4 regions of the Ensifer sp. LBL genome follow, and region 2 is predicted to be linked to each of the others. Evidence: riboswitches for the same ligand, from Rfam matches in the RefSeq annotation. Region 2 holds a riboswitch; each other region holds the start of a gene.
The links. Region 2 has a riboswitch for cobalamin ahead of OKW20_RS17720 (CbtB domain-containing protein). Riboswitches for the same ligand answer to the same signal wherever they lie in the genome.
Positions count from the first base shown of each region.

Region 1: it holds a riboswitch for cobalamin, as region 2 does, so the genes downstream of both, OKW20_RS02780 (aromatic ring-hydroxylating oxygenase subunit alpha) here and OKW20_RS17720 (CbtB domain-containing protein) in region 2, are expected to answer to the same signal.
Region 3: it holds a riboswitch for cobalamin, as region 2 does, so the genes downstream of both, OKW20_RS22995 (ABC transporter substrate-binding protein) here and OKW20_RS17720 (CbtB domain-containing protein) in region 2, are expected to answer to the same signal.
Region 4: it holds a riboswitch for cobalamin, as region 2 does, so the genes downstream of both, OKW20_RS12095 (DUF1636 family protein) here and OKW20_RS17720 (CbtB domain-containing protein) in region 2, are expected to answer to the same signal.

Region 1 is NZ_JBNDJY010000001.1:564,492-571,501, reverse strand. Features, by position in the region: gene OKW20_RS02800 (DUF1217 domain-containing protein) at 1-1,863, shown strand, start outside; gene OKW20_RS02795 (FAD-binding oxidoreductase) at 1,934-3,367, opposite strand; gene OKW20_RS02790 (L-threonylcarbamoyladenylate synthase) at 3,510-4,484, opposite strand; gene OKW20_RS02785 (DUF6656 family protein) at 4,562-5,161, opposite strand; cobalamin riboswitch at 5,479-5,679, shown strand; gene OKW20_RS02780 (aromatic ring-hydroxylating oxygenase subunit alpha) at 5,784-7,010, shown strand, end outside.
Region 2 is NZ_JBNDJY010000004.1:375,625-382,634, forward strand. Features, by position in the region: partial or broken gene OKW20_RS17705 (glucoamylase family protein) at 1-1,256, shown strand, start outside; gene OKW20_RS17710 (ferric iron reductase) at 1,277-2,131, shown strand; gene OKW20_RS17715 (CbtA family protein) at 2,173-2,967, opposite strand; gene OKW20_RS17720 (CbtB domain-containing protein) at 3,165-3,341, opposite strand; cobalamin riboswitch at 3,383-3,644, opposite strand; gene OKW20_RS17725 (TetR/AcrR family transcriptional regulator) at 3,643-4,335, opposite strand; gene OKW20_RS17730 (NAD(P)H-binding protein) at 4,440-5,270, shown strand; gene OKW20_RS17735 (DUF1772 domain-containing protein) at 5,267-5,746, shown strand; gene OKW20_RS17740 (SRPBCC family protein) at 5,816-6,382, opposite strand; gene OKW20_RS17745 (ArsR/SmtB family transcription factor) at 6,379-6,741, opposite strand; gene OKW20_RS17750 (crotonase/enoyl-CoA hydratase family protein) at 6,792-7,010, opposite strand, start outside.
Region 3 is NZ_JBNDJY010000005.1:661,222-668,231, forward strand. Features, by position in the region: gene OKW20_RS22980 (pseudoazurin) at 1-307, opposite strand, end outside; gene OKW20_RS22985 (ABC transporter ATP-binding protein) at 319-1,080, opposite strand; gene OKW20_RS22990 (FecCD family ABC transporter permease) at 1,077-2,129, opposite strand; gene OKW20_RS22995 (ABC transporter substrate-binding protein) at 2,126-3,142, opposite strand; cobalamin riboswitch at 3,293-3,485, opposite strand; gene OKW20_RS23000 (ArsR/SmtB family transcription factor) at 3,678-4,001, opposite strand; gene OKW20_RS23005 (DUF899 domain-containing protein) at 4,175-4,876, shown strand; gene OKW20_RS23010 (hypothetical protein) at 5,162-6,550, shown strand; gene OKW20_RS23015 (DUF1801 domain-containing protein) at 6,623-7,010, opposite strand, start outside.
Region 4 is NZ_JBNDJY010000003.1:83,507-90,516, reverse strand. Features, by position in the region: gene OKW20_RS12110 (FecCD family ABC transporter permease) at 1-557, opposite strand, end outside; gene OKW20_RS12105 (ABC transporter substrate-binding protein) at 561-1,514, opposite strand; gene OKW20_RS12100 (ABC transporter ATP-binding protein) at 1,511-2,314, opposite strand; gene OKW20_RS12095 (DUF1636 family protein) at 2,337-2,750, opposite strand; cobalamin riboswitch at 2,856-3,071, opposite strand; gene OKW20_RS12090 (RidA family protein) at 3,256-3,732, opposite strand; gene aspT (aspartate-alanine antiporter) at 4,221-5,909, shown strand; gene OKW20_RS12080 (bifunctional aspartate transaminase/aspartate 4-decarboxylase) at 5,963-7,010, shown strand, end outside.

The DNA.
Region 1 (7,010 bases), on a different contig from region 2:
CGGGATGAAGCGCTCAAGCTGTATACGGATCTCGACACGCGGATCAAGACTCTCGGTGCGATCGACAAGCTGACCGCCGAACTGGCGGAGGCGCCCGCTGCCGACAAGCCGGCGATTCAGGCGAAGATCGACGAACAGAACGCCATCGTCGCCGATCTCGATGCCAAGCTGCCGCCACGCGACCAGGCGCCGGCGCTGATGACGTCGCTCGGACAGGAATTGAACACGCTGAACGGACGCATCCGCAATCTCGACACCTATATCGCCATGAAGAATTTCTTCAACTTCAACCCCGACGGCAGCGTGCCGGCTGGCGGGAAGGCGATCAGCGACGCAAAGAAGACGGAACTCAACAATATCTACGTCTTCAAGAAACCTGGGGAGACGCCATTGGGGGGCGAGCGCCTGACGGGCGCCGGGGCGCTGCTCAACAAGGAATACTACGAACAGAAGATCGCCGGCATCACCACCATCGCCGAGCTGACAAGCGAAACCCGGCTGTTCAATTACATCGTCACGGCCTTCGGTCTCAAGGCATCGACGACGATGCCGTCGACGATCGAAAACATCCTCACCAGCGACATCAATGACCCGAACAGCTACGTCAACACACAGGGCGGCGAGTACAATGCCGCCTTCAAGGAACTGCACAAGGCCTTCAACTTCCAGCCCGACGGCACGCTGCAGCCGGGCAAGACGGCCCAAGACGCCGATCAGTTGAAGAAGACGTCCGACAGCTACATGGTGCGCTACAACGACAAGGGCGATGCCGAAGACGAAGCCGTGGTCAGGAGGTTCAAGCTCTTGGTCAACTCGATGGAATCGGTCGACAAGTTGCTTGCCGACAAGGGCGTGCTGACGTTCACGCTGCGCGCCTTCGGGCTCGAAGAAGAGGGGCTGAGCACGCGTGAGCTGAAGCGCATCCTGACCAGCGATCTCAACGATCCCAGGAGCTATGCCAACACGCTGCGTGACGAGCGCTACGTCAAGCTCGTGAAGGCGTTCAATTTCAATCCGGACGGAACACTCGGCGCGCCGAAACTCGCGCAGAGCGACAACGACATCATGAGCACGGCGCGGGACTACATCATCGCCAAGTCCCGCTTCGGGACCGAAGACGAGAAGAAGGTCGCCAAGCAAAAGGCCCAGGACGAAGCCAAATACTACACCGCCGAGATCGCGAAGATCGAAACGCTGGATGACTTCCTGAAGAACCGGCGACTGGTCGATCTGGTCCTTGTCGGCTCCGGTATCGATCCCGAGACGGTCAAGAGCGATTATCTCAGGGAGATGTTCACGTCGGATCTCGAAGATCCGAAGAGTTTCATCAACACCGACCCGAACGGGCTGAAATACCGCGAGATCGTCTCGTCCTTCAACTTCGACAAGGACGGCAAGATCGTCAGGGGCGAGGCAGGCCAGATCCAGACCCGTCGAGGTCTCATCACCACGGTCGATCTCTTCCTCAACCAGTCCCTCGAAGAACGGGAAGGCGCGGACAACGGCGGCATTCGTCTTGCGCTCTACTTCAAGCGCAAGGCCCCGGAGATCAATACGGCATACGACATCCTGGCCGACCGCGCCCTCTTCGAGGTGATCAAGACCGCCTACAGCATGCCGGAGGGCTTGCAGAACGCCAAGATCGAAGCCCAGGCGGCCTATATCGAGCGCACGATCAACCTCAAGGAATTGCAGGAGCCCGGGAAGATCGACAAGCTGCTGCAGCGCTTCACTGCACTCTATGACGTCGAAAACAACCAGGACGTTTCGCCTGGTCTCGCGATCCTGACCGGCGGCGGGGGCGGCAGCGTCAGTGCCGAAACGCTGATGACGCTCTCGCAGCTACGCGCGGGCGGCCGCTGACGCCAGCCGCCTGATGGCCGAGCTTGAGCGCGGCGGCTGCTTCGCAGCCCGCCGCGCAGACGGGCCGTCGTCATCTATCAGCGCGCAACACCTTGTCGGGGTTCATGATACCAGCGGGATCGAATGCGTGCTTGATGCGTTGCATCAGCTCGATTTCGATCGGCGCCCGGACCTCGGCGAGTTCGTCACGCTTCAGCTGGCCGATGCCGTGTTCGGCAGAGATCGAGCCGTTATACCCAAGCACGATGCCGTGGACGATGGCGTTGATTTCGCGCCAGCGGTCGAGGAAGGCCTGCTTGTCGGCACCGACAGGCTGCGAAATGTTGTAGTGGATGTTGCCGTCGCCCATGTGGCCGAAGGAGCAGATGCGCGCGCCGGGGATGGCTTTCATGACGGCCGCATCCGCCTCCTTCATGAAGGCCGGAATGCTGGAGACGGGCACGGAGACATCGTGCTTGATCGAGCCGCCCTCGGGCTTCTGCGCCGGCGACATGCTCTCGCGCATGTGCCACAGCGCCTTGGCCTGTGTCTCGTTGGCGGCGATCACGGCATTTTCGACGAGGCCGGCCGCATATCCCTGTTCCAGAAGATCCTGCACCATCCGTTCCGCGCTTTCGGCGCTATCGGATGTTGAGATATCGATCAGCGCGTACCAGGGATGGATCGTGTCCATCGGGTCACGAACGCCGGGGATATGCTTGGCGGTGAATTCGACGCCGAGCCGCGGCATCAGCTCGAAACCGGTCAAAGCCGGCCCGCAAAGGCTGGACGCTTTTTCGAACAAAGCGAGCGCATGCTCGACGCTGCCGACCCCGGCAAAGGCGACCTGATGCCCGAGCGGCTTCGGAAAGAGCTTGAGCACGGCGCCGGTGATCACGCCGAGCGTACCTTCGGCACCGATGAAGAGATCGCGCAGGTCGTAGCCGGTATTGTCCTTCTTCAACCGGCGCAGCCCGTCCCAGATTTCGCCGGTCGGCAGCACCACCTCGAGGCCGAGGCAGAGCTGGCGCATGTTGCCATAGGCAAGCACGGCGGTGCCGCCGGCATTGGTGGAGAGGTTGCCGCCGATGCGGGCCGAACCTTCCGAGCCGAGCGACAGCGGGAACAGGCGATTGTGCTCGTCCGCCGCTTTCTGGATGTCGGCAAGAATACAGCCGGCATCGGCGACGATAACATTGCCGACCGGATCGATGTCGCGAATGCGGTTCAGCCGTTCCAGCGAAAGAACGATGTCCGCCTTGCCCTCCCGCGGGATCTGCCCGGCGACGTGGCCGGTGTTGCCGCCCTGCGGCACGATCGCCGTGCGGGTGGCGCTCGCAAGCTTCATGATGCGCGAGACCTCGTCGACGGAGCCCGGACGCAGCACCATCGGCGTCGTGCCACGGTAAAGTCCGCGCGATTCGACGAGATAACGCGCCTTGTCCGGTTCGGCCGTCAGCACGTTGGCGCTGCCGACGATGTCGGCGAAGGAGGCGATGAGTTCGGGAGAGGGAAGGGTGGTCATGGGCCTCACTTCGTGTTGCGCCTGTGCGCTATCGGATCGGTCGATCTGAGGATGTGATCCTCGGTTCCTGGTCGGCGGCGATCATAAGCGCAATGGGTGCCGTTCGGTGAGGGCGGGTGCGCGGAAAATGCCGCACGCCATCTTACCCTCGTGGTGCGGCTGCCCGCTGCAACCGATCGATGATGGCTTCCCCCAGCCCGTCCGAAGGGATCGGCCCGAAGGCGATGGTCTCTGCGCCGCTGGCATCCGCCCGCTTCATGTAGTCGAAGAGATTGGCGGCGGCTTCGCGCAGATTGCCGGTCGGGCTGAGGTCGAGAACGACGGCCGCTCGTTCCTCGCCGGCGATCCGATTGCCGCCGAAACGGATCAAGGCTTCGCCGGCATGCACCTCGGCGGCATCGAGCCGGACGGCAGCGCCGGGCGCATAGTGCGAGGCGAGCATGCCCGGCGCCTCGATCGTCGCTCCTGCCGTCTCCGGCCGGATCACCGGACGGTCGAGCAGGCGTTCGATCTCGGCGGCATCGAGGCCACCCGGCCGAAGCAGCCGGATCTCGTCGCCATCGACCTTGATGATTGTCGACTCAAGGCCGATTTGGGCCTGGCCGGCGTCGAGGATCAGCTTGAGCCTTTCACCGAGATCGGCCTCCACATGGGCCGCACTGGTCGGGCTGATCTTGCCCGAGGTATTGGCGCTGGGCGCAGCCAGCGGGCGTCCGAAGCGGGCAATCACCCGGCGCGAGAAGCCGTCCGGCATGCGGATGCCGAGCGTGTCGAGGCCGGCGGACGCCAGCGCATGAACCGTGCTGTCGGCGCGCTGCCGAAGGATCAGCGTCAGCGGGCCGGGCCAGAAGGCGTCGGCCAGCTGCCGGGAAACCGGATCGAAGTGCACATGGGCTTCGGCCATCGCCATGTCGGAGACATGCGAGATCAGCGGATTGAAGCGCGGGCGCCCCTTCATCTCGTAGATGCGGCTGATCGCATCAGGATTGGTGGCGTCGGCGGCAAGGCCGTAGACGGTCTCGGTCGGTATGGCGACCGGTTCGCCTTCGGCAAGAACGGCGCAGGCGCGCGCGATCGCGCGGTCCGGTTCCCTTTCCGTATCGATGATCTCAGCCATGCCGTTTCCTTTCCGACGCTTCCTTAACGGACGCACCGGAAAAACAGAACGATTTTCTTTGAAGCAACCGGTTCGGCTCAGAGGCTGCGGATGATGCGGCGCAACGCGTCGTCCTTGGCACCGAGCATCAGCACGTTTTTCAGCGCGACCTTGGGATCGTCGGTGCGAAACAGCAGACCGTTGTCACGAAAATTGCGGTTGATGACCATTTGGCCGGCTTCCGCGCCCGGTTCGATGGCGACGGCGAAATACATGCGCGAATAGCCGGGCTGGATGCCTTCGAAAAAATGCGTCTCATGGCCGAGGTCGCAGTAGAAGTTGGCGAAGTAGAAGGACCAGGTGATGTCCTTGGAGGGCGTGACCGGCGTGCGCGCCGCCGTCACGTGACAGTAGCCGAGATGCGGCCGGCCGACGAGCGTGCGGTGGAAGATCATCTTCGGGAACTGGATCGAGGTGTGAAAGCCGTTGATCCGCTTATGGGTCGTGTCGCCGGCGGTGTTGAGCTTCTTGCCCGTCCTGTCCGCAACTTCCTCATAGCTCAGGTAGCGCCGTTCGCTCGGCACCCATTGCCTGCGATTGATCCGGCCCGTGCGCAGGAATTCGGTATGAACCGCCGTCTTCGGCGGGATTGTCGGCGGCGCCTCGGCTGCCGCGTCGTAGTATCTCAACTTTGCCATGATCGTCAGCGCGCCATCTGCCTGCCTGCAGGACCTCTCTCGTCCGCCGGCTAGGCTAGCGGCTCATGGTTAATGAATGATTGCCTCCTGGCTGCATCATGAGCGTTCCCTATCTGACGGGATGTCGCAAACGGGCGAAGCTTTCCCGCGTCTGCGCCGCCCGCGCCGCAAAAGGCGGCAAATGCCCAAGACGTGGGCTATCTATATGTTTATAGTGTAAAAAATCTATGACAGGCACCGGTGATGGCGGTTTTTCCCGTGTCGTCATTCTGGAATTGGATGTCGCTATCCGGCAGCTGCCAGGGCGGTTTCCGCGATTACATATCCTTACTCAAGGTGCCGTCTTCGAAGAGAAGTCGGAGAATTGGGAAGCCGGTCAAATCCCGGCGCTGCCCCCGCAACGGTGGTGGAGCGAAAGCCTCGGCAAAGGCCACTGGACGGTTCGTCCGGGAAGGCGCCGGGCTGGTCCGAAAGGACGGCTCCTGAGCCCGGAAACCAGCCTTGACGGACATAACCGTAACAGGTTGCGGCGGGCAGCCGGATCGGAGCCTTAGACGCATGGGCGTGCGCCCGTGCGGGTTCCTGTCCTGCCTCTCCGAAACATGGCGCATGAGGACAGGACATGGACACCAGAAACGATATGCTGCGAAAGCTGAAGGGTCGACGCGACGGCTACAGCCTCGATCGGGCCTTCTACATCGATCCCGACTACTATCGGCAGGATCTGGAAAACATCTGGTACAAGGATTGGCTGTTCATCGGCCATGACTGCGAGATCCCGCGGGCCGGCAATTACTTCACCGTCCAGGTCGGCGACTTTCCCGTCGTCATCACCCGTGACCGCCAGGGCACGATCCGCGCCTTGCACAATTCCTGCCGCCACCGCGGCTCCCGCGTCTGCACGCAACAGAAGGGCTCGTCGGCAAAACTCGTCTGTCCCTATCACCAATGGACCTACGAGCTCGACGGTTCGCTGCTGTTCGCCCGACAGATGGGCGAGGATTTCGACAAGGCCGCCCACAGCCTGAAACCGATCCACTGCGAAACGGTCGGCGGCTACATCTTCATCAATCTTTCGGAGAACCCTGCGGACTTCGCGGCATTTCGCGAACTGGTCACGCCCTATCTCGCGCCGCACCGCCTCGGCGAAACCAAGGTCGCCTTCGAAAGCACGATCATCGAAAAGGGCAACTGGAAGCTCGTCTGGGAGAACAACCGCGAGTGCTACCATTGCGCCGCCAATCATCCAGAACTCTGCCGCACCTATCCGGAAGCCCCGACCGCGACCGGGGTGCAGGGCGCCAAGGATGATCCCGTGATCGCCGAACATTGGGCGAAATGCGAGGCCGAAGGCTTGCCGAGCGAATTCAGGATGTCGCCGACCGGCCAGTTCCGCGCCGCCCGCATGCCGCTTGTCGACAATGCCGAAAGCTACACCATGTCGGGCGCGCGCGCCGTCAGGCGGGCTTTGTCGGCCGATGTTTCCCAGAGCCAGATCGGCACGCTTCTGATGTTCCATTACCCGACCACCTGGAACCATGTGCTTGCCGACCACGCCATCACCTTCCGCGTACTGCCGCTCGGGCCTGAACTTACCCAGGTGACGACGAAGTGGCTGGTCAACAAGGATGCGGTCGAAGGCATCGATTACAATCTCGAAGAACTGACGCATGTCTGGACCGAGACCAACGATCAGGATCGCCAGATCGTCGAGGAGAATGCCTTCGGCATCCGCTCGCCGGCCTATGAGCCCGGTCCCTATTCGCCCGAGCACGAAGGCGGCGTGATGCAGTTCGTCGAGTGGTACTGCAAGTTCATGGAGCAGCGCCTTGCCGGCGACGCGGCTCCG
Region 2 (7,010 bases):
CGGTCACCGGGCTGATCGCCGACACCGCGTTGCCGGGCGCGCCGGCGAGTATCGCCGCGACCGGCTTCGGCCTTTCCTGCTACCCGATCGGCGTCGAGCGCGGCTGGCTTTCGCGCGGCGATGCGGCGCGGCGCGTGGTGGCGACCCTGCGCTTCCTTGCCCAAAGCCCGCAGTCCCGCCACCGGCAGGCGACCGGCTATCGCGGCTTCTACTACCACTTCCTCGACATGCGGACCGGCGAGCGCGCCTGGCAGAGCTAGCTTTCAACGGTCGATACGGCGCTGTTGATCGCCGGCGTCCTGACCGCTTCCGCCTATTTCTGTCGGAACGACGCGGTCGAAGGCGAGATCCGTGCGCTTGCTGACCGGCTCTATGCTCGGGTCGATTGGCGCTGGGCGCTCAATCGCGGCGATACGCTGACGATGGGCTGGCGGCCGCCGGGGCGGTTTTTGAAACATCGCTGGCGGGGCTATAGCGAAGCGTTGCTGCTCTATATGCTGGCACTCGGCGCGCCCGAGCATGCGATCGAACCGGAGCATTATGCGGCCTATGCCGAGGGCCATGACTGGATCCCCGTCGAGGGCCGGCCGCACCTGCATGCGGCGCCGCTCTTCATCCATCTCTTCCCGCAGGCCTGGCTCGATCTGCGTGGGCTGGCCGACCGGCCGATGCGGGAGCGGGGAACGGACTATTTCGAAAATACCCGGCGCGCCATCCAGTTGCAGCGGGACCATGCGCGCTCCAATCCCGGACGCTTTGCCGGATATGGTGAACACCTGTGGGGCCTCAGCGCCTGCCATGCGCCGCGCGGCCGGCTGCGGCTTCGCGATGGGCGCCAGCAGCGGCTTTTCGGCTATGTGAACCGCGGCGCGCCCTACGGCCCTGATGACGGCACGCTCGTGCCCTGGGCGCCGCTTGCCTGCCTGCCGTTCGAGCCTGAGGCGGCGCAGGCCTCCCTCGTGCATATGGCGAAGAGTTATCCGGGGCTTCTGAACGAGGGGCGCTTTCCCGGCGGCTTCAACCCAAGCCTCGGTGGCGGCGGGCCGGAGGGCTGGATCGATGCGCGGGTCGTCGGTCTTGACCAGGGCCTCGTTGTCATGATGATCGAGAACTGGCGAAGCGGCCTTGTCTGGACGCTGATGCGCGGCATACCGGCGATCCGCCTTGGTCTTCAACGAGCGGGCTTCGACGGTGGCTGGCTGCGGCAGGGGGAGGGTGCGCGTGGCAATCCGCCCGCATCCAGCGCCAAGGGATGAGAATGGGCGAAGGAGACGGCATGCGCTTGAACGACCACCGGCCGACAGCGGCGATCGCGGACGCATTTGCGCCGCAGGCGCTGGCCGTCGCCGACCGTCTGCGTGCCCAGTTTCCGGAGGCTGCCGTCTCGTTCGGGCCGGCGGCCAGCGAATTCAGCGCGCCGGGCGACTTCTGGGCTGCGGGCAGCGCTGGCCTTGAGGCGGGGCTCGCCTATCAGGATTTCTTCGGGGTCGGCATGACCGACCGGATCCGCGCGGCGCATCTGATCGCCTTCTATAGCCGTCAGCTGAGCGTGGTCCTCGGCGCGTTCCATCTCGGCGCCGGGCTGCAGCCGGAGGTCGCCGGCATTCGTTTCGAGGATTGGGCGCGGCTTCACCGTGGTGCCGAAGTCACGGGCAAACGCTATCATTTTCGCTTCCAGCCGCCGGCGATGGGGCGCAAGGGTGGAGAGGAGGGCGTCAGCGCTTTTGAACAGGGCTTCGTCGCTCATCTGGCACCCGTCATTGCAGTCCTGAAGGCACGGACAGGCCTCTCGAGCGGGGCGCAGTGGCGGCTCGCGGCGGATGCCCTGGCCGGCGCGTTCCTCGAAATCGGCCGCGCGATCGGGGATGAGGCGCGCGGCATGGCCGAGGCGCTGGCGATCGTCAAGCGGCCCGGCTCGCGGCTCTATTCTGATGAGCTTTGCTATGAGCAGATTGCGGCTGTCGATCCGGCAAGTGGTGAACACATTTCACGCCAGTATCGGATCCGCTGCGGCTGCTGTCTCTATTTCAAGACGGAGGGCGGAAGCTTCTGCGACACCTGCGTCCTGCTGGAGCCGGAAGATCGCCGTGCGCGGCTGGCGGCGCATCTCATGCAAAACGGCGGGGCCTGAACCCCGCCGTCGCCTTGCTGACGATCCGTGATCGGCGACCACTATGCCTTGACGAAGCGCTCGTTGATGAAGCCGGAGACGACGCCGAGCACGATCCAGAAGGCGAGCGTAGTGGCGAGTGCGGCCACCGCAAACTCTGCGCCGAGCACGGCCGGAACGTTGCTGGTGATGTCGAGCGGCTGCGGCGCACCGTAGACATGGGGCGCTGCGATCAGCACGAGGCCCGCGACCTTGGAGACGATCTCCTCGCGCAGGACGACGAGATAAAGGCCGACGGCCGAAAGCGCGACCGTTGCCAGCCACCAGGTCTGGCGGTCACCCAGTTCGGCGGCCGGAAAGCCAGGCAGTTCCGGCGGCAGGCCGATCGCCGGCAGCATGTGCACGGCAAGCCAGCCGCAGGCGCCCCAGAGCGCGCCGTTCCTGAGCGTGATCGGATAGCCGATCACCAGGCTGACGCCGGCGAGCAGCAGGCCGAAGCCGGAACCGGTGACGAGGTTCGCGATCAGCGTGCCGGAGAAGCGGCTCATGCCGAACATGATGCCGCCTTCCTCGTGCTCGCCCTCATGGGCATAGGCGGGTGTGATCGGCGACAATGCGTCGAGCAAGGCGCTAAGCGGCGACACGGCCTTGAGCGACGAATGCTGGTCGTGGTTTTCCGCGGCAGGCTGTGCCGCACCCGGCTGGGCGGCGGGCTGTTCGGTGGGGGCCGGAGCCTCGCCTTCGAATTCCTCTGCATGCAGGATCAGCGGCGTGACGCGCAATTCCTGGGCGCCGGTCATGAAGACACCGGCAATCAATCCAGCCACGATCGCGGCCAGAAGCGTTCTGACAATCATCTTGAAATCCCTCGATAACGACAAAAGCCACGCGCTGCGGCGTGGTCCTTGAGCCTTCCCATTTTGCCTGTGCTGCGGATGGCGTTCGCACGCCGGAAAAACCGGGATGCACACAAGCCGACATCCGGCTCGGGCCGGATGTGTTCAGGTCCGCAGATTGTTCGATGCGGAACGTTGTTGACGTTCCGAGGCATCGGTCAGTGGCAGGGGAAGCCGTAGGAGTGGCGGGTGTCGTGCGCCGTGTCGTGCAGCACGGCCGAGTTGGCAAGGCCGGCGCCGAAGACGAGGAATGCGCCGATGAAGAGCGCGATGACGCCAGCGGTCAGACGATCGCTGAGGGAGAGCGGGGTGCTCGAAATGGTAGACGTAGCCATGACAACCTCCGTGATGGCATCGGGAAATTCCCGGTTGGGCCCTATGCCCGCATCGAGTGGCAGGTTTCCTGGCTCACGGCGTTGGGCTCGATGCCCTCGGTCTGCCTCGCCTTCCCAGTTCGGCCGCCCTCTCGCGGCCTTTCCAGTGGCTTCTTCCGGATCGCTCCGGAATGGCAGATCGACGTCGCTCTACAGTCGCGGGGTCGGCCGTGATTTGAATGCCCAGAGTGGGTCCATCCGTCACGTTCCCGTTTACTCCCGAAACGCGTTCGCGTCCCGGGAACCAATCGATCCCAGATGATTAGGATTCTGTCATGGAGTTGTCAATTGAGCCTGCGCCGCCGCGCGGTCCATCCGCGACAAAATCCTTGATGGTCATGCGCTTGTAGGCCTCGACGATCTGGTCGCCCTCGGCCCGATCGACCGAGACCGCAAGCCGCATGGTGCAGTCGCCGAGATGCATGATCAGGAAGGCGGCGCTGTCGATTTCCTCGCGCGGCGTCGCCGGCACAAGCCGGGCCCAGACATCGGCCAGCAGCTTTCCGCCGGCGCGGCTTTGCGCAAGGTCGATTTCGCGCAGCGCCTTGTCGGCCTGCATCGCCGACCAGATGTCGCGCATGACCGGCTCGGCGAGGAACATCTCGTAATAGATGTCAAACAAAAGCGAGAAGGCGTCGCGCAACTCGGCGATCGAGGTCACCTTGGCCAGTTCGGCCGCGATGCACTCGTTGCAGACCGCATTGTAGCGCTCGGCGAGCGTGCGCACGATTGCCGCCTTGTCGGGGAAGTACTGGTATAGCGAGCCGATCGAAATCCCAGCCTTTTCAGCGACTTCGCTCATGCGCATGGCGTCGCTGCCCTTTTCCTGGATGAGCGCCGTCGCGCAGGCAAGGATCTGCTCGACGCGCTCGCGACTGCGCTTCTGGCTCGGTGTCCGGCGCAGCGCAGGCTCGTCGTCGGCGGGAAGCGTGGCGGGGCTTGCATCTGAAATCATGAGTAATGCTCACATTTTGACTTGACTCCTAAAATACGAGGATTTATCACATTTGCAAATGTGAGAGATACTCATGTTTGTTGGTGGAACCTCAGGAGGAAACGATGTCTCAGAAAATCACATTGGTTTTGGGCGGTACCGGCAAGACGGGGCGGCGGGTGGCCGAGCGCCTTCGGGAGCGGGGCGTCGCGGTGCGCATCGGTGCCCGTTCGGCGTCGCCTTCCTTCGACTGGACGGAAGAGACGACCTGGGCGCCGGTCCTTGAAAACGTCGATCGCATCTATGTCTGCTTCCAGCCGGATCTGGCGGTGCCGGGCTCCGTCGAGGTGATCGCCAAGTTCTCGAGCCTTGCCGTCAGCGCCGGCGTCAAGCGGCTGGTGCTGCTGTCGGGGCGTGGCGAGGACGAGGCGGAAGCGGCAGAGCGCGCGCTGCAGGCCTCCGGCGCCGACTGGACGGTCATCCGGGGCAGCTGGTTCTTCGAAAACTTCGACGAAGGCTTCCTCGCCGAGGGTGTCTTGAGCGGTTCCGTCTTCCTGCCCGTGGACACGGTGACCGAGCCGTTCGTCAGCTGCGACGATATTGCCGACGTCGCTGTCGAAGCGCTTCTCGACGACCGCCATATCGGCAAGGTCTATTCGCTGACCGGCCCGCGGCTGATGACCTTTGCCGACGCCGTGGCCGAAATCGCCGCGGCTGCCAACCGTCCGATCTCCTATCAGGCGATCCCGATTGCCGACTTCGCGGCACATTTGCAGGCCGACGGTGTGCCTGATGACTATGTCGAACTCATCCGCTATCTCTTCACCTCGGTGCTCGACGGGCGCAATTCAAACCTGACGTCCGATGTCGAGCATGTGCTTGGGCGGCGTCCGCGTGACTTTGCAGCCTACGCTCGGGAAACCGCAGCAACCGGTGTATGGAGTCTTGCCGCATGATCCCCCTGATCCCCGCTCTGGCGTTTGCCGCCGCGATCGGCTCCGGCCTGATGGCCGGACTGTTCTTCATCTTCTCGGTCTGCATCATGCAGGCCCTGTCGCGGCTGCCGCCGGAGCAGGGGATCGCTGCGATGAATGCGATCAATGTCGTGATCCAGAACCCGATCTTCCTCAGCGCCTTCATGGGCACGGCGCTGCTCGCCCTGGCGCTCATCGTCGTCGCCTTCCTCTCGGGCGGCGAGGGCCGGTGGTGGCTTGCCGCCGGCGGTGTCGCCTATGTCGTCGGCGTGCTGCTGGTGACCATCGTCTTCAACGTGCCGATGAACGATGCGCTCGCCGCCGCAGCGCCCGGCCAGGCGGCGACCGATCTCTGGCGTGAGCGCTATCTGACCGACTGGGTCTGGTGGAACCACGTGCGCAGCTTCGCGTCGATCGGCGCGCTGGCGTTCTTCATTCTCGGTTTCGCCCGTGCCTGACGAAAAGCGCCGGCAAGTGGATCCTTGCCGGCGCCTGCGCGCGTCCTGACCTCTGAACCCATCCCGCCGTCAGGGCTTGGGAATACGCGCGTCGTATTGCGCTTCAAGATCGGCAAACTTGCTCCAGAAGGCCGCCGGCTTTTCGCCTTCCAGCAGCGCGCGCAGAATGTCGAGATGCACGTGCCAGCCGGCGGAGAAGCTGGTCATGATGGCGCGGTCGGCGATGCGCTTGTGGGTGACGACGAGCAGCACCTTGTCGCCGCGGGGGCTGAGTTCGAAACGGACCTCCGAGGGCGTGCCGGTCTCTTCGTTCCAGGTGTAGGCCAGCAGCCGAGGCGGCTCCCAGGCGAGCACGTGACCGTAATTGCGCACCTCGCCGGCGTGCTCGGCATATTTCTGCGGTGGCCGGTCGTCTTCCGCTGTCAGTTCCGAGTGGCGGAAGACGTGCTCGACCTCGGCCCCTTCCTTCGACCCGATCGTTCCGGACGCCATCCAGAGGCGGCGCTTGCTCTCCTCCGTCAGATAGGACCAGACCCGCTCGATCGGGCCGGGAAGCAGGCGCTCGATGCGCACCGCGTCCGGTGCGACGACACGGCCGTAATCGGCGCCGGCAAAGGCTGTGGCAGACGAAGTCATGGCTTATCCTCCGGATCAGGTTGGTTGGTGGCGTCTTCGGCGAGAAGCAGCGCCTCGAGTACGTCGATGCGGGCGCGCCAGAAGGCTTCGTAGTGGCGCATCCACTCCATGCCTGCATGCATCGGCGCGGCATCGAGCCGGCACACATGCGTGCGACCTTTCACTTCGCGGCGCACCAGACCTGCTCCTTCCAGCACCTTGATGTGCTTCGATGCCGCGGCCAGCGAGATCGAGAACGGCGCCGCAAGCTCTCCCACCAGTCTTTCGCCCTGCGAGAGGTCCTGGAGCATGGCGCGCCGCGTCGGGTCCGAAAGCGCGTGAAACACGGCATCGAGATGTGCGTTCTGATATTCAACCATATTGTTGAATATCGTCTCGATGTACCTAATTGTCAACCGTTCGGTTGAATTTAAAAATATCGCGAAAAAAGACCGGGCCGCGGCGGGTCGTCGTGGATGCGCCGTCCCTTCCAGGCGGCAAGCGCATCGGCAAGGTCGTCGGTCGGCACCATCTGGGCAAACTGCTCGCTCTCGACCTGCAATCCCTCGGCGATCGACATGTTGAGGCCGCGGGTGACGGCAGTGATGATCGAGCGGACGGCGAGGGGTGAGTGCGCCATGATGCGCTT
Region 3 (7,010 bases), on a different contig from region 2:
CAAAATGGGGCGAGCACTTGATCCCGTAGAACCCCTCCGCGTCGAGCGTGACCTCGATCTCCTCGTTGATCCCGCCCTTGAAACCAGCGGTACCTTCGGGAACCATGCCGTCGACCGTCGCCGCGTTGTGGCCGCTGGTGGCAGCGATGAATTTCACCGTGTCGCCGGGGGCGATCTGGAGGAAGTCCGGCTCATAGACCATCGGTCCCGAAACGTTACGGTTGAGCATCTTCACCTCGTGCATTTCGGCTTGGGCGAACTGGAAAGCGGTGAGAAACAGGGACAATCCGAGGAGAAGCGCGCGCATGTAAATCCTTGCTAGGCTGAATGAAAGCGGAAGATGGAGGTTCCGTCCTCGGGGTCGACGACGATGCTCGCACGAACACCGAAGACGGCGGCGATCCGTTCGACGGTCAGGACTTCACGCGGCGGCCCCAGCGCCACCAGCCGGCCGGCGGACATCATGCCGACGCGGTCGCAGCCAAAGGCCTGGTTGAGATCGTGCAAGGCGACCACGGAGGTTATCGGCAGGTCAGCCACCAGCTTCAGGATCGAAAGCTGGTGCTGGATATCCAGGTGATTTGTCGGCTCGTCGAGCAACAGGACCTGCGGCTGTTGCGCCAAGGCCCGCGCCAGGTGAACCCGCTGGCGTTCCCCGCCGGAAAGTGTTGCCCACGAACGGTTTTCGAAGCCCGCCATATCGGTATCGTCGAGCGCTTGCCTGACAATCCGGTCGTCTTCGGCCGACCAGGGCTGCAGCGGCGTGAGCCAGGGCGTGCGGCCAAGTTCGACCGCATCGCGAACCGAGATCGCTTCCGTCGTCTCGGCTTGCTGCTCGAGGAAGGCGATCAACTGGGCAGCCTGGCGGCGTGGCATGGCGTGCAGCATCTGCCCGTTGATCCGCACCTCGCCCGACGTCGACCGGACGATGCCGGCCAGCAGCCGCATCAAGGTCGATTTGCCGGAGCCGTTGGGGCCGACAAGGCCGAGTGTCTCTCCCTGCCGCACGGCGAGATCTACATGGGAAACGATCGCCTTGCCGCGGACGGACCAGCCGAGATCGCGTGCTTCCAGGATCATGATCGGCGCCTCCCGCGGATAAGGATCAGGGCAAAGGCCGGTGCCCCAACCAGGGCGGTGATCACGCCGATCGGCAGCACCTGGCCAGGAACGATCGTCCGCGACAGGATATCCGCCGCGATCAGAAAGACCGCCCCCATGAGGGCGGTTGCCGGGCCGAGCCGGCCATGACGCACACCAACCAGGAAACGGGCCGCATGCGGTATCACGAGCCCGACGAAGCCGATGGAGCCGACAATGCTGACCATCACGGCCGTCACCAGCGCGGTAAGGCCGATCAGCACCACCTGGACGACCCGCACGGGCACGCCGAGCGAGGCGGCGGATTCCGCCCCGAAGGAAAAGGCGTCGAGCGCACGGGCATACCAGATGCAGGCGCCGAGCCCGACAAGGGCCACGGGCACGGCCAGCCAGACGTCCGGCCACCGCGCACCGCTGAGGTTGCCGAGCAGCCAAAACATGATGCCCCGCGCCTGCTCCGCATTGGCCGACTTGGTGATGATGAAAGAGGTCAGCGCGTTGAAGAGTTGCGATCCGGCGATGCCGGCAAGCACGATCTGCCCTGTTCCGCGCAGGGTGACCCCGCCACCGGCGGCACGAGCGAGGATCGCCACCATCAGGAAAGCTGTCACGGCACCGACAAAGGCGCCGAGCGACATGGAGACCGCGCCGGCGCCGAGGCCTGCGACAGTGACGGCCACTGCGCCGGTCGAGGCGCCGGCGGAGATGCCGAGAAGATAGGGATCCGCCAGGGCGTTGCGCAGGAGGGACTGGAGCACCATGCCCGAAACCGCGAGGCCCGCCCCACAGCAGGCGGCAACGATCGCCCGCGGCAGGCGGTAGTTCCAGATGATCCCGACATCGATGGGATCGAGCCCATAGGTCGCGCCGAAAATCTTGTTCGCCAAGGTCTGGAGAACCGTCAAGACGGGTATCGGCGTTTCGCCGATGCAGGTTCCGGAAAGAACGGCGGCAAACAGAGCCAATGTCCCCGTGGCTGCCCGGCCAAGCCGGGAAGCAGGGGCGCGCCGCGAGAGGCCGGTCTTCACTTCGCCAACCCGAAATCCTTAAGCGCAGCGGAGAGAACTTCGATGCCGGCGACCGTTCTGATCGTGGCGTCCATCGCGTGCGCATCCATGACGACGATGCGGTTGTTCTTCACCGCGTCCATCTGGCTGGCAACCGGATCGGTCTTCAGGAACTCGATCTTCTTCAGGTAGTCGTCGGCCGGAAAGCGCCGGCGATCCATCTTGGCGATGACGATCATGGTGGGGTTGGCCTTGGCGATCGTTTCCCAACCGACGACCGGCCATTCCTCGTCGGAGCCGACCACGTTGCGGATGCCGAGCTTGTCCATCATGTAGGCAGGCGCTCCCTTCCGGCCGGCCACATAGGGATCGATGTCCATCTCCGCGCTGGAGAACCAGAAGGCCGCGGACACATCCTTCAAATTGAGCGCCTTGGCCTGCTCGATGGCGTTGGCCTCACGCTTGGCGAGTTCCGCGACGAATGCCTCGCCTTTGTCCTGAACATCGAAGATCTGCGCGAGTTCACGCACGCCCTGATGGATGCTGGCAGTCGAGAAGAGCGCGCTGCGCGTGCCGTCCACACCCACCGAGTTGTCCTTGGCGACGCAGTCGGCCGGAAGGACATAGGTCGGAATTCCCACTTCGTGGAACTGGGTTCGGGTCGCAACGATCCCTTCGGGGCCGACGTGCCAGACGAACTGCACGGCGACGAGCCCCGGTTTCTTGGCGACGACGCTTTCAAAGCTCGGGTCGTTGTCCGCCAGGCGCGGAACCTTGGCATTGACCTCGGCAAATTCCGGCAGCACGTCATTGAACCAGACCGACGTGCCCGTAACCTTGTCGCCGAGGCCGAGCGAGTAGAGAACCTCGGTTGCCGCCTGCCCGACGGTCGCCGAAGTCGCCGGCGCCTTGTCGAAGGTGATCGCCTCGCCGCAATTGTCCAGGGTCAGCGGATAGGCGGTGGGTTCGGCAGCAGCGGCGGTGGCGAAGAAGGCGAAGCCAGAGGCGGCAAGCAGGAAACGCGAAGCGGTCATGGCACATTGTCTCCGATCTTTTGATCGCGCGGATCGGAGGGGACGAGCCAGGACGCAATGATCGAACCGATGTTCAAGAGAACATCGACAGCCGGCACTTGTGGCGCGACCAACGACATCGACAACCTCCCCGGACACCCCGCCCGGCTTGTTCAGTTACAGGTGTCGGTAGGTCTCCTGACTGACGGGTCTTGGCTCCCTCTCGGCCTTCCCGGACCATCGTCCAGTGGCATTTTCGAGAGAGGACTGGCCGCCTACAGTTGCGGGGGCAGTTTCGTTTCGCGGCGAGCCGCGGCGAATTCCCTGTTATTTCCTTTCGGAAACCGACGAGAATTCACTACTCAACGAACGAGTGGAGCGCAAGCATGAAAGCGGCGCTTTCGAAACCACTTGCCAAGAAAGGTAGAAATTCTTTCGCGTCTCGTAATTTCACTAAATATCACTCCCCGCAAATAGGGAGAACATTGCCGATTGTCGAAAACTATACGCAAATGAATACTGTTTAAGTGATCCGTAATTCACACCATCTTCAGACTTACCCTTCGAGGCCAGTCTTCAGCCTGTCGAGAATGGCCACGGCATGGGCGGCATAGTCGCTGATCCAGCGGTCGTGAATGTGCTTGATCGGCAGCGCATTGAGATAGTTCCAGCGCTCGCGTCCTGCCCGCCTGACGATGATCAAGTCGGCGTCCTCCAGCACGTTCAGATGCTGCATCACGGTGCAGCGATCCATGTCTGAAAAGGCCGCGCAGAGCATGCCCGTGGTCTGCGCCTCGCCCTTGAGACGATCAAGCATCGCCCGCCTGCGCGGGTGAGCCAATGCCTTGAAAACCAGATCTTCGTCCTGCTTGCTTGACACGTTATGTTTTTACAACATATTGAAAGCGGACGCAACGGAGACGGCGCCGATGAGACGGGTTTGCGAGCTTTCGCGAGCACTCCAACCGAGCCTGATGGCTGGACTCCGTCGGTCGGAGTTCAGCCTTGCGCCGACACCTCCAAGCAAACCGCCCCAAAGGGAGATGATTGAGAATGCTGCCTAAAATCGCTTCAATGGACGAGTGGCAAGCCGCACTCGAAAAACAGATTGCCAGGGAGAAGGCACTCACCCGCGCACGCGATGAAGTGAGTGCCGAGCGCCGGCGCTTGCCGATGGTCAGGATCGACAAGGACTATTCGTTCGAGGGGCCCGAAGGCACGGTAAGCCTCGCCGACCTCTTCGACGGACGGCGGCAACTGATCGTCTATCACTTCATGTTCGCGCCCGGATGGAAGGCGGGCTGCGACGGCTGCTCCTGGGTCGTGGACGCGATGACCCATCCGGCGCATCTCAACGCACGCGATACGTCCATCGTGCTGATTTCGCGCGCGCCGCTGGAGACGCTGCAGAAATACCAGGCCCGGATGCAGTGGCAGCACCCGGTCTGGTACTCTTCCATGGCGAGCGACTTCAACCACGACATGGGAGCCACGGTCGCCGATCCGGATGACCCGACAAGGACCAGCGAGCGCCATGGCGTCAGCGTCTTCCTCAGGGACGGCGATCATATCTACCGCACCTATTTCAACGGTGCGCGTGGCGTGGAGTATCTCGGCAGCATGTGGACCTATCTGGATCTGACGCCCTACGGTCGACAGGAAACATGGGAAGCCTCTCCTGCGGGATGGCCGCAGACAGAACCCTATGTCTGGAACCGGCGGCACGACGAATACGGGACCGAACCGGCCTTCTGATTTTCCGCGGCGGCGAACATGGAATTGTCGAGCCACCGCTCCTACGTCTTGTCTGGCCGATCGCCAGACCTGCGTCATTGCCGCGAACCCGAACAGGGATCGCGGCAATGGTGAAGGGATGCCACCGGCCCGGCACGGAGCGCCGAACGTGGGGATGGATCGCGCTTCTAAGAGGCGCGCCGATGGGGGCGGCAATCGATGGGAAACGCGACGCAAAACCGCAAGGACGGTCCGGCACCGAGCGGCAAGAGGTTTTGGCGGCGACGCGTTCGGATTGCATCGATCATGTTGGCCGCCCTGCTTCTCCTGGTGGTCGCGCCGCTTGCCGTCATTCTCTACCCAACGCTGAAGACCTATCCCCGGAGCGACTTTCCGGCCGCAGCCTCGCAACTGGAACGCAACAGGCAGGACCTTGCCCATCTGCGGCGCCTGATCGAGGTTGACCGAAGCTTCTCGCCAGCCGCCCAGGCAGCGTTTACGGGCTCCCTTGATGCGATCGAACAACGGGCCGACGATCTCGACCGCGCCGGCCTGGCGATGGCGGCAGCAAAGGCGGTCGCCATCGCAGACAATGGGCACACCAGCGTCGTCGGCCTCGTCGGTGGCCACAGTTTCAATGCGGTTCCGATCCGGCTCGGCTGGTTTGCCGAAGGCCTGTTCGTGATCGCAGCGACAGGCGACCAATCGCACCTTCTGGGCGGAGAGATCCTTGAAGTGAATGGACGGGCGACGGAGGCTTTTGTCGATGCGCTGCGGCCCCATTTCGGCGGACCCGCCAATCTCGCCAGGGAATTCGTCCCGAATGTCGCGATTTCGCCGGAATTGCTCCATGCAGCCGGCCTTGCCGAAAGCCCGCGGGAAAGCGCCTATCTCATCCGCCTAAAGGATGGAAACGTCGCGCAGATCCCTCTTCTTGCCACGCCCGGCGCGCCGGAACCGTTGAACGCCCATGTCTGGCCTCGACGCGATTTCAGTCCCCTGTCGCAGACCGGTCGCGACGCCGGGTGGCAGCACGTGCTCGACGACGTCACGCTGCCGGCCTATCTCACGCGCCCCGACGCCAATTATTGGCACCACTATCCCTTGCCCGATCTGCTCTATGTCCAGATCAACCGCATCAGGGATGGAGCGCCGGAAGGCCTGTCGCAGGGGCTCGCCAAGATGCTGGATGAAGCGGAGAAAAAGCCCATACGCAATGCAGTCGTCGATCTGCGGTTCAACAATGGCGGTAACTACGAATTGACCGCCGATTTCTCGCAAAGGCTCCCGGCCATCCTGCCGCCTGACGGACGGCTGTTTGTGCTGACCAGCGCAAACACCTTTTCGGCGGCGATCAGCACGGCGGCGCGCCTGAGGCATTTCGGCGGGACGCGCACAGTTCTTGTCGGCGAGCCGATGGGAGACCGGCTGCAGTTCTGGGGTGAAGGCGGCCGCACGGTTTTGCCGAACTCGAAGATCACCATCCGCTATTCGACGGCCTATCACGACTGGGAGCATGGATGCAGCCTGTCGGAGATCAGGACCTGTTTCCTCCTGAATTACGCCTATGACGTTCCGGCAGGCCCGCTTCAGCCGGACATCCCGCGCTCGACGAGCTTTGCCGACTATGCCACCGGCACCGACCCTGCAATGGCCACAGTCATGCAGGTCCTCATGGTGGGCAACGCCGATTAAGGTGCCGCTTGTGGGGAAGCAAGCCGGGCCCGGCCATTCCGGGCGGCGGCGGATTCGCGCTGCGGCGACGCTTTACATGTTTTCGCCCGGCAGCTCGCTGGCTTGTTTGACCCAGTCCAGGAACTGCGCCTCGTCGAGTTCGTCGGCCTCATAGATGTCGAGATAGCGCACATCCGGCTGTTTCGACGTGCCGGGCGGCATGGGGCTGAACTGCGCGCCGCGGAAGAAAGCGACCTTCACGTATTTCGTCATGCAGTGAAAGCCGAGGAACCAGACATCCTTTTCCATGCCATAAAAGGGAGAGTTCCATTTGACCGCCTTTTCGACACCGGGAACGGCCTCAACGATCAGCCGGTCAAGACGTTTGCCCAGATCGCTTTTCCATCCCGGCATCGCAGCGATGTATTGCTGTATCGGGGCGTCTCCATAGCCCTTGGCGATCTGCGGGTTGCCGCCGGTC
Region 4 (7,010 bases), on a different contig from region 2:
GTTAAGACGAAGGCGACCGCGACGCCGGCGAGCACCAGGCGGTCGGCGCTGCTGCCGAGCACGCGGGAGACGTAAGCGACCAGCACGGTTGCGAGCAGCGCGCCGGCAAAGGCAAAGAGCGGCACCGTGGCAAGGCCGAGGATCATGCCGGTGTGCAGCAGCGCCACGATCGCGCCGAGCGCGCCACCGGAGGAAACGCCGAGCAGATGCGGATCGGCGAGCGGATTGCGCGTGACCGCCTGCAGCACGGCGCCGGTCAGCCCCAGCCCAGCCCCGACGAGGCCCGCCAGCATCACCCGCGGCAGGCGCACGTCCCAGACGATGCTCTCGCGGCCCGCCGACCAGAAGACCTCGACGCTACCGGGCGAAATCTTGCTCGCGATGATCGACCAGACGGTTGCAACCGGGATCTGCGCCGAGCCGAGCGATACGGCGGCCGTCACCGTCAGGAGAAGCAGCAGCAGGCCCGCGGCAAGGCCGAAACCGCTGCGGGCCACCCGTTGAGACGCGGCACGCGAAACCGCAACGGTGTCAGCCGACGTATCCTCAGCCAGCATCGGTTACAGGCCTTCGCCGTGAAAGGTCTTGGCGAGACGGGCGATGGCGTCGATGTTGCGCGGGCCCGGCGTTGCCTCGACATAGTCGAGCACGACGAAGCGATCGTTCCTGACGGCATCGACATTCTTGAATGCCGGATTGGTCTTCATGAAGGCGATCTTGTCCTCGGCCTTCACCTCGCCGTAGTTGACGATGACGACCACTTCCGGATTGCGCTCGATCACCGGCTCCCAGGAGATCTCCACCCAGCTCTTGTCGACATCATCCATGATGTTGGCGCCGCCGGCAGCCTCGATCATCGCCGTCGGAATGCCGAAGCGGCCGGACGTGAAGGGCTTTTCCTCGCCGGAATCATAGACGAAGACCCGTGTCGGCTTTTCCTTGCCGGCATTCGCCTTGGTGATCTCGGCAAGCTGGCGGCGGTAGCCGTCAACCAGCGTCTCGGCGCGATCCTCGACGCCGAAAATGCGGCCGAGATTGAGAAGATCGACGAACATGTCGTCCATCGTTGGCTTTGCCTTGGCCATCACGTGGATGCAGGATTCGGTCAGCTCGTAGACGCCGATCTTGAAGGGCGCCAAGGTTTCGGGCGTGACCTCGCCGCCGACCTTCATGCCGTAGTTCCAGCCGGCAAAGAAGAAGTCGGCGTCGGCGTTGAGCAGCACTTCCTTGGTCGGATACTTCTCCGAAAGCTCCGGCAGTTCCTTGACGCCTTCGCGCAGCTTCTCGTCCAGCGTCTTCCAGCCGGAAACGCCGGTATAGCCGACCATGCGATCCTGGAGCCTCAGCGCCAGCATCATCTCCACCAGGTTGACGTCGTTGGCGATCGCGCGTTGCGGCGCGGCGTCGAACGTCACCTCGCGGTTGCAGCTCTTGACCGTGACCGGATAGGCGAGCGCCGGCGTGGCGGCGGCCAGCACGAAAAGAAGGGAAAATGGGGCAATATTGATCTTCATGAAATAGATCCCTGTCGAGGAAGTGAAAAGGAAAAGCGGGCGCCGCCGGCGGAAGCATTGTGAACGGTGGCAGTGACGCCGAAGGCGGCCGAAAGTTCGCCGGGGCTGAGCACCTCTTCGGGCGTGCCGAAGGCCGTCAGCCGCCCGGCAGTCAGGATCGCGACGTCGGTCGCAAACTCGGCGGCGAGATTGATGTCGTGCAGCGTCGAGACGATCGTCAGCTTCAACGTCTGCAGCAACTCGAGGATTTCGAGCTGGTGACGGATGTCGAGATGGTTGGTCGGCTCGTCGAGAATGATGATGCGCGGCTCCTGCGCCAGAGCGCGGGCAATCAGCACACGCTGCTTCTCACCGCCCGAAAGTGTGGCGAACTGGCGACCGGCCAGATGCGCGAGATCGAGATGCGCGAGTGCATGCTGCACCCGATCGCGGTCGAAATCGCTCCAGCCGCTCAAGCCTTCCCGCCGCGGAATGCGCCCCATCATCACGACGTCGCGCACGCTGAAGGGAAAGTCGCCGGGCATTTCCTGCAGGACGACGGCGATCGTCCTTGCTGCCTCGCGCGCCGAGATCGACCAGAGATCGATGCCATCGACCGAAACACGGCCGGCATTCGGCTGCACCGCCCGGTAGAGGCAGCGCAGAAGCGAGGTCTTGCCGGCACCGTTCGGCCCGAGGATCGCAAGCCGGCTGCCCGCCGCGATCGAAAAGCCGATGTCCTTGACCAGCGTCAGCCCGGCGCGCGGCCCCCAGTGAAGGCCCTCGACCTTGAGTGCCGCTCCCGTTGCCGTGCAGCTCATGGGTTGATCCCTCCCTGCGCCGTCATTGGAAGTGCCCGCCGAGGTCTTCGGAAACGAGCATCGCTGCGGGGATGCGGGCAAGCGTCTTGCCTTTCAACCCGCGTGGCCGCTCGGCCGCCCGCGTCATGCCATCGCCACGCTCGGCATAGGTTGTGGCAAAGCGTACGAGATCGTCGATGTCTTCGTCCGGCGAGACGTCGCCGAAGAGATAGGTCGCCTTTCCCGTCGCCTGGAAGGCGATGGTGCAGGGCCGCGTGCAGGCCGCCATGCACACCGTGCCGGCAATCGAGAAGTCACGATCGAGCGGTGCGCCGAGTGCAGCGATGCTGCCGCTCAGCCGCTTGATCAGCTCGGCGCCGGGCGCGCAGGGGCCACCGGTGAAGCGGCAATCGGTGCAGACCGTTATCTTGTGCTGTCGGAAATTCGGCTCAGCCATTCCTGCCCTCCGCCGGACTGACGGCAAGAGATGGCGAAACGGCAGAAGGACGGATAGCCGTCGTGCGAAAGCCAGTTCTTTTCCATCGGAACACCCCGTCCGTTGTGGTTGATCGGTTCGATGGCAGGTCTCCTGGCTCGCGGGTCGTGGCGCATCCACGTCTTCCCGGCTGATCGCCAGTGACATGGTGTGAATGCGCTTTCCGCTCACAGTTGCGGGGGCAGCCACGGTCTCGGCCCCATCAGGGTCGTCCGTTCCGTGTTCCCTTTTCAGCCGCCTCCGCATTGTCGCGGACGCAGCACCATCACCGCCTTCCTCGCATGTTTCGACGGGGGAGACAACCGCACGGCACAGGCGGGAAGGATCTATCAACATGCGGCGTATCGTCATGCGCAGTTTGTTATTAAATAACATTACGTCGCGCAAGCCGAAAATTGAGCGTCGGACACGATCCGACGCTCAACAGCCGAAATCCGCCGTAAGGCCGACAGACGGCCGTGACGCCTCAGAACTCCGGCGGAAAGAGCTCGGCCGTCAGCGTCACCGCCACCGCGGCGTTGCCCGGCAGGTTGCGCACGCCGCAGACGGAGCGGATATGGCCGGCCCTTTCGCCAAAGGCGGCAGCCAGAAACTCGGAGGCGCCGTCGAGCACCTTCGGGTGGTCGAGGAAATCCTCGGTGCAGGCGACATGCCCCTCCAACCGGACGATCTGGCGAATGCGCTCGAAACGGCCGAGATGTTCGTGGATCTGCGCCAGCGCATTGAGCACCGCCAACTCGGCCGCCTTGCGCCCCTCGTCGATCGTCACGTCGCGCCCGAGCAGCCCCGTATGCACGAAGCGCCCGTCGAGCAGCGGCCCCTGCATCGAGACATGAAGCATCTCGCCCGCCTCGATCACCGCGCGATAGGCGCCGAGCGGCTTCGGCGGCGTTGGAAGCTGAATGCCAAGCGCCCCCAGCCTACGGATAACCTCATCCATCATTGCTCCCCCTCCTCGTCATCTTACGAACCGGCCGCGCTTGCGGAGACGATACCGCTTTCCATCTCGACCCTTCGAAGTTCTGTCGCCCCTATCGCAAGCAGTAAGGCCCACCGTTCCTTGCGCCTCCAGCCGTATGTTCAAGCATAGCCAGGAGAAAACGCCTCATGCCTCACGTTGCGAGATAACATTACGAATTACAACACCAGAGTTGAAGTGCCGGCGCGACCCGGCCGCGCGCATCCGTGTTTCGATCGCATGCGGCGGACGCATCGCGGCGCCCGCCAGGCGCGCACCCCAAGTAAAACCGCTGAAATGTAACATACGTTACGCTCACGTAACCCTATGCCGGTTGAGAATTTCGACGACCGAAGCGACAATTGCCGGGATTAAGATTGGGCATCGACAAGATCCGAAAACAAGCTCAACTTAGCCGCGCAGATCCCGAAATGAAGTGATGGCAACTCAACTTTCTGAAGGGAATAGCAGCAGTGAATCCCATCGATTTTTTCGTCGACACGCTTCGGACCTATCCACCCGTCGCCGTCTTCCTCGCGCTTGGCATCGGTTTCCTCATCGGTCCGATCAAGGTCGCGGGGTTCAACCTCGGCAATGTCACCGCCACGCTTCTGGCCGGCGTTCTCATCGGGCAGTTGGGCATCCAGGTTTCCGGTGACCTCAAATCCACCCTGTTCCTGATCTTCCTCTTCGCCGTCGGCTACGGCGTCGGGCCGCAATTCGTGCGAGGCCTGAGCACCGATGGACCGAAACAGATCGCCTTTGCGCTCTCCGTGCTGGTGCTCTGCCTGATCGTTCCCTATCTCTGCGCGCTGATTGCCGGGCTGCCGCTCGGCTATGGCGCCGGCATGTATGCCGGTTCGCAGACGATCTCGGCTGCGATCGGCGTTGCGACCGACCAGATCAATTCGCTCGGGCTGACGCCGGAACAGGCCAAGACCTTTGCCGACCAGATCCCGATCGCCTATGCGGTGACCTATATCTGGGGCACGATCGGCTCGGCGATCATCCTCGCCCAGCTCGGGCCAAGGCTGCTCGGCATCGATCTGCCGGCCGCCTGCAAGGAATATGAGGCCAAGCTTGGCGGCGGCACGTCGAGCAGCGAACCCGGCATCACCAGCGCCTACCACGACTTCGGTCTTCGGGCCTACCGGATCGATGCGGCAAGCGGCCTGACCGGGACGCCGGTCAAGAACCTGCTTCCCGGCATCCGTGTCTATGTCGAGCGGGTCCGTCGCGGCAGCGAGATCATCGAAGCGGACGGCAACACCGTGCTGCAGCCGGGCGACGTCGTCGCCTTCTCCGGCCGGCGTGCCCTGCTCGTCGAGAACCTCGACACCAAGCTGACGGAGGTCGAGGACAAGCAACTGCTGAACGCCGAAGCCGAGGTGGTCGACGTCTACGTGACCAACAAGGCGCTCGCCGGCAAGACGCTGGCGGAGGTCAGCACCATGGACTGGGCGCGCGGCGTCTATGCCCGCAAGATCATCCGCTCGCTGGTCGAGATCCCGGTGCTGCCCGGCACCACCGTCGAGCGCGGCGACATCGTCACCATCGGCGGCGCCAAACATCATGTCGAAACGGCGATCAAGGCGCTCGGCTTTGCCGACCGGCCGGTCGAAACCACCGACATCGCCTTCCTCGGCTGGGGGCTCTTCATCGGTGCGATGATCGGGGCGCTCACGATCACCATCGGCGGCATCCCGATCGGGCTTTCGACCTCCGGCGGCGCGCTGCTGGCCGGCCTCGTGCTTGGCTGGCTGCGCACCACCTACCCCGCCTTCGGCCGCATCCCCTCACCGGCGCTGTGGCTGATGAACACGCTCGGCCTCAACATCTTCATCGCCGTGGTCGGCATTGGCGCGGGGCCCGGGTTCGTCGCCGGGCTTCAGGAAGTCGGCATTTCGCTGTTCATCTGGGGCGTGGTCGCAACCTCGATCCCGATGATCGCCTCGGTGCTTATCGGCCATTACGTCTTCAAGTTCCATCCGGCGATCCTGTTTGGCGCCTGCGCCGGCGTCAGAACCACGACGGCAGCGCTCGGCATGATCCAGGAGGCGGCCAAGAGCAAGGTGCCGGCGCTCGGCTACGGCATGCCCTACGCCATCGGCAACACGCTGCTCACCATCTTCGGTCTCGTCATCGTCATCATGCTCGCCTGAGGCGGGCTTCAGAAACCGAGACCTTCGCTTATTGATCACAGGGAGTGTGGATCATGTTGGACAGAAATTTCTACGACAGCATTTCCGATCTGAGCCCGTTCGAAATCAAGGACGAGCTGATCAAGCTCGCCAAGACGAGCTCGCAGAAATCCGCCAAGGCCTTCCTCAACGCCGGCCGCGGCAACCCGAACTGGACGGCGACGCGTGCCCGCCAAGCCTTCTTCCTGCTCGGCCAGTTCGCTCTGACGGAAGCCAAGCGCGCCTATTACGACCCGAAGGCCGGTGTGGCCGGCATGCCGCCGCAGGACGGCGCCCATGCCCGCTTCGAGAAGTGGACGAAGAAGCTGCTGCAAAACACGGCGGACTGGGACGAAGAGGATGAAGGCGTGCCGCCGGCAAAGACGCTCTCCGACGCCGTCAACTATGCCATCACCACGTTCCGCTTCGATGCGGACGCCTTCGTGCACGAGCTGACGGATTCGATCATCGGCGACAACTATCCGGTGCCCGACCGGGCGCTGCATCACAACGAAATCATCACCCATGAATATCTGATGTGGGCGATGTGCGCCGGCCACCGGCCAAAGGCGCAGTTCGACCTCTACCCGGTCGAAGGCGGCACCGCCGCCATGTGCTACATCTTCAAGGCCTTGAAGAACGCCCGCCTGCTTAACGCCGGCGACACGATCGCACTCGGCACGCCGATCTTCACGCCCTATCTCGAAATGCCGGAACTGGAGGACTACGATCTCAAGACCATCAATGTCAGCGCCGAGCAGGAGGATCGCTTCCAGTTCACCGACGAAGACATCAAGGCGCTCGAAAACCCCAAGGTGAAGGCGCTGTTTCTCGTCAACCCCGGCAATCCATCGGCCGTTGCAATGGATCCGGATTCGATCAAGCGCCTTGTCGATCTCGTCAACAAGAAGCGCCCCGACCTGATCGTGCTCACCGACGACGTCTACGGCACCTTCGTTCCGGGCTTCCAGTCGATTCTCGGCCATCTGCCGCGCAACACCATCGGCGTCTATTCCTACTCGAAATATTTCGGCTGCACCGGCTGGCGCCTCGGTGTCATCGCGGTGGCGCAGGACAACATCT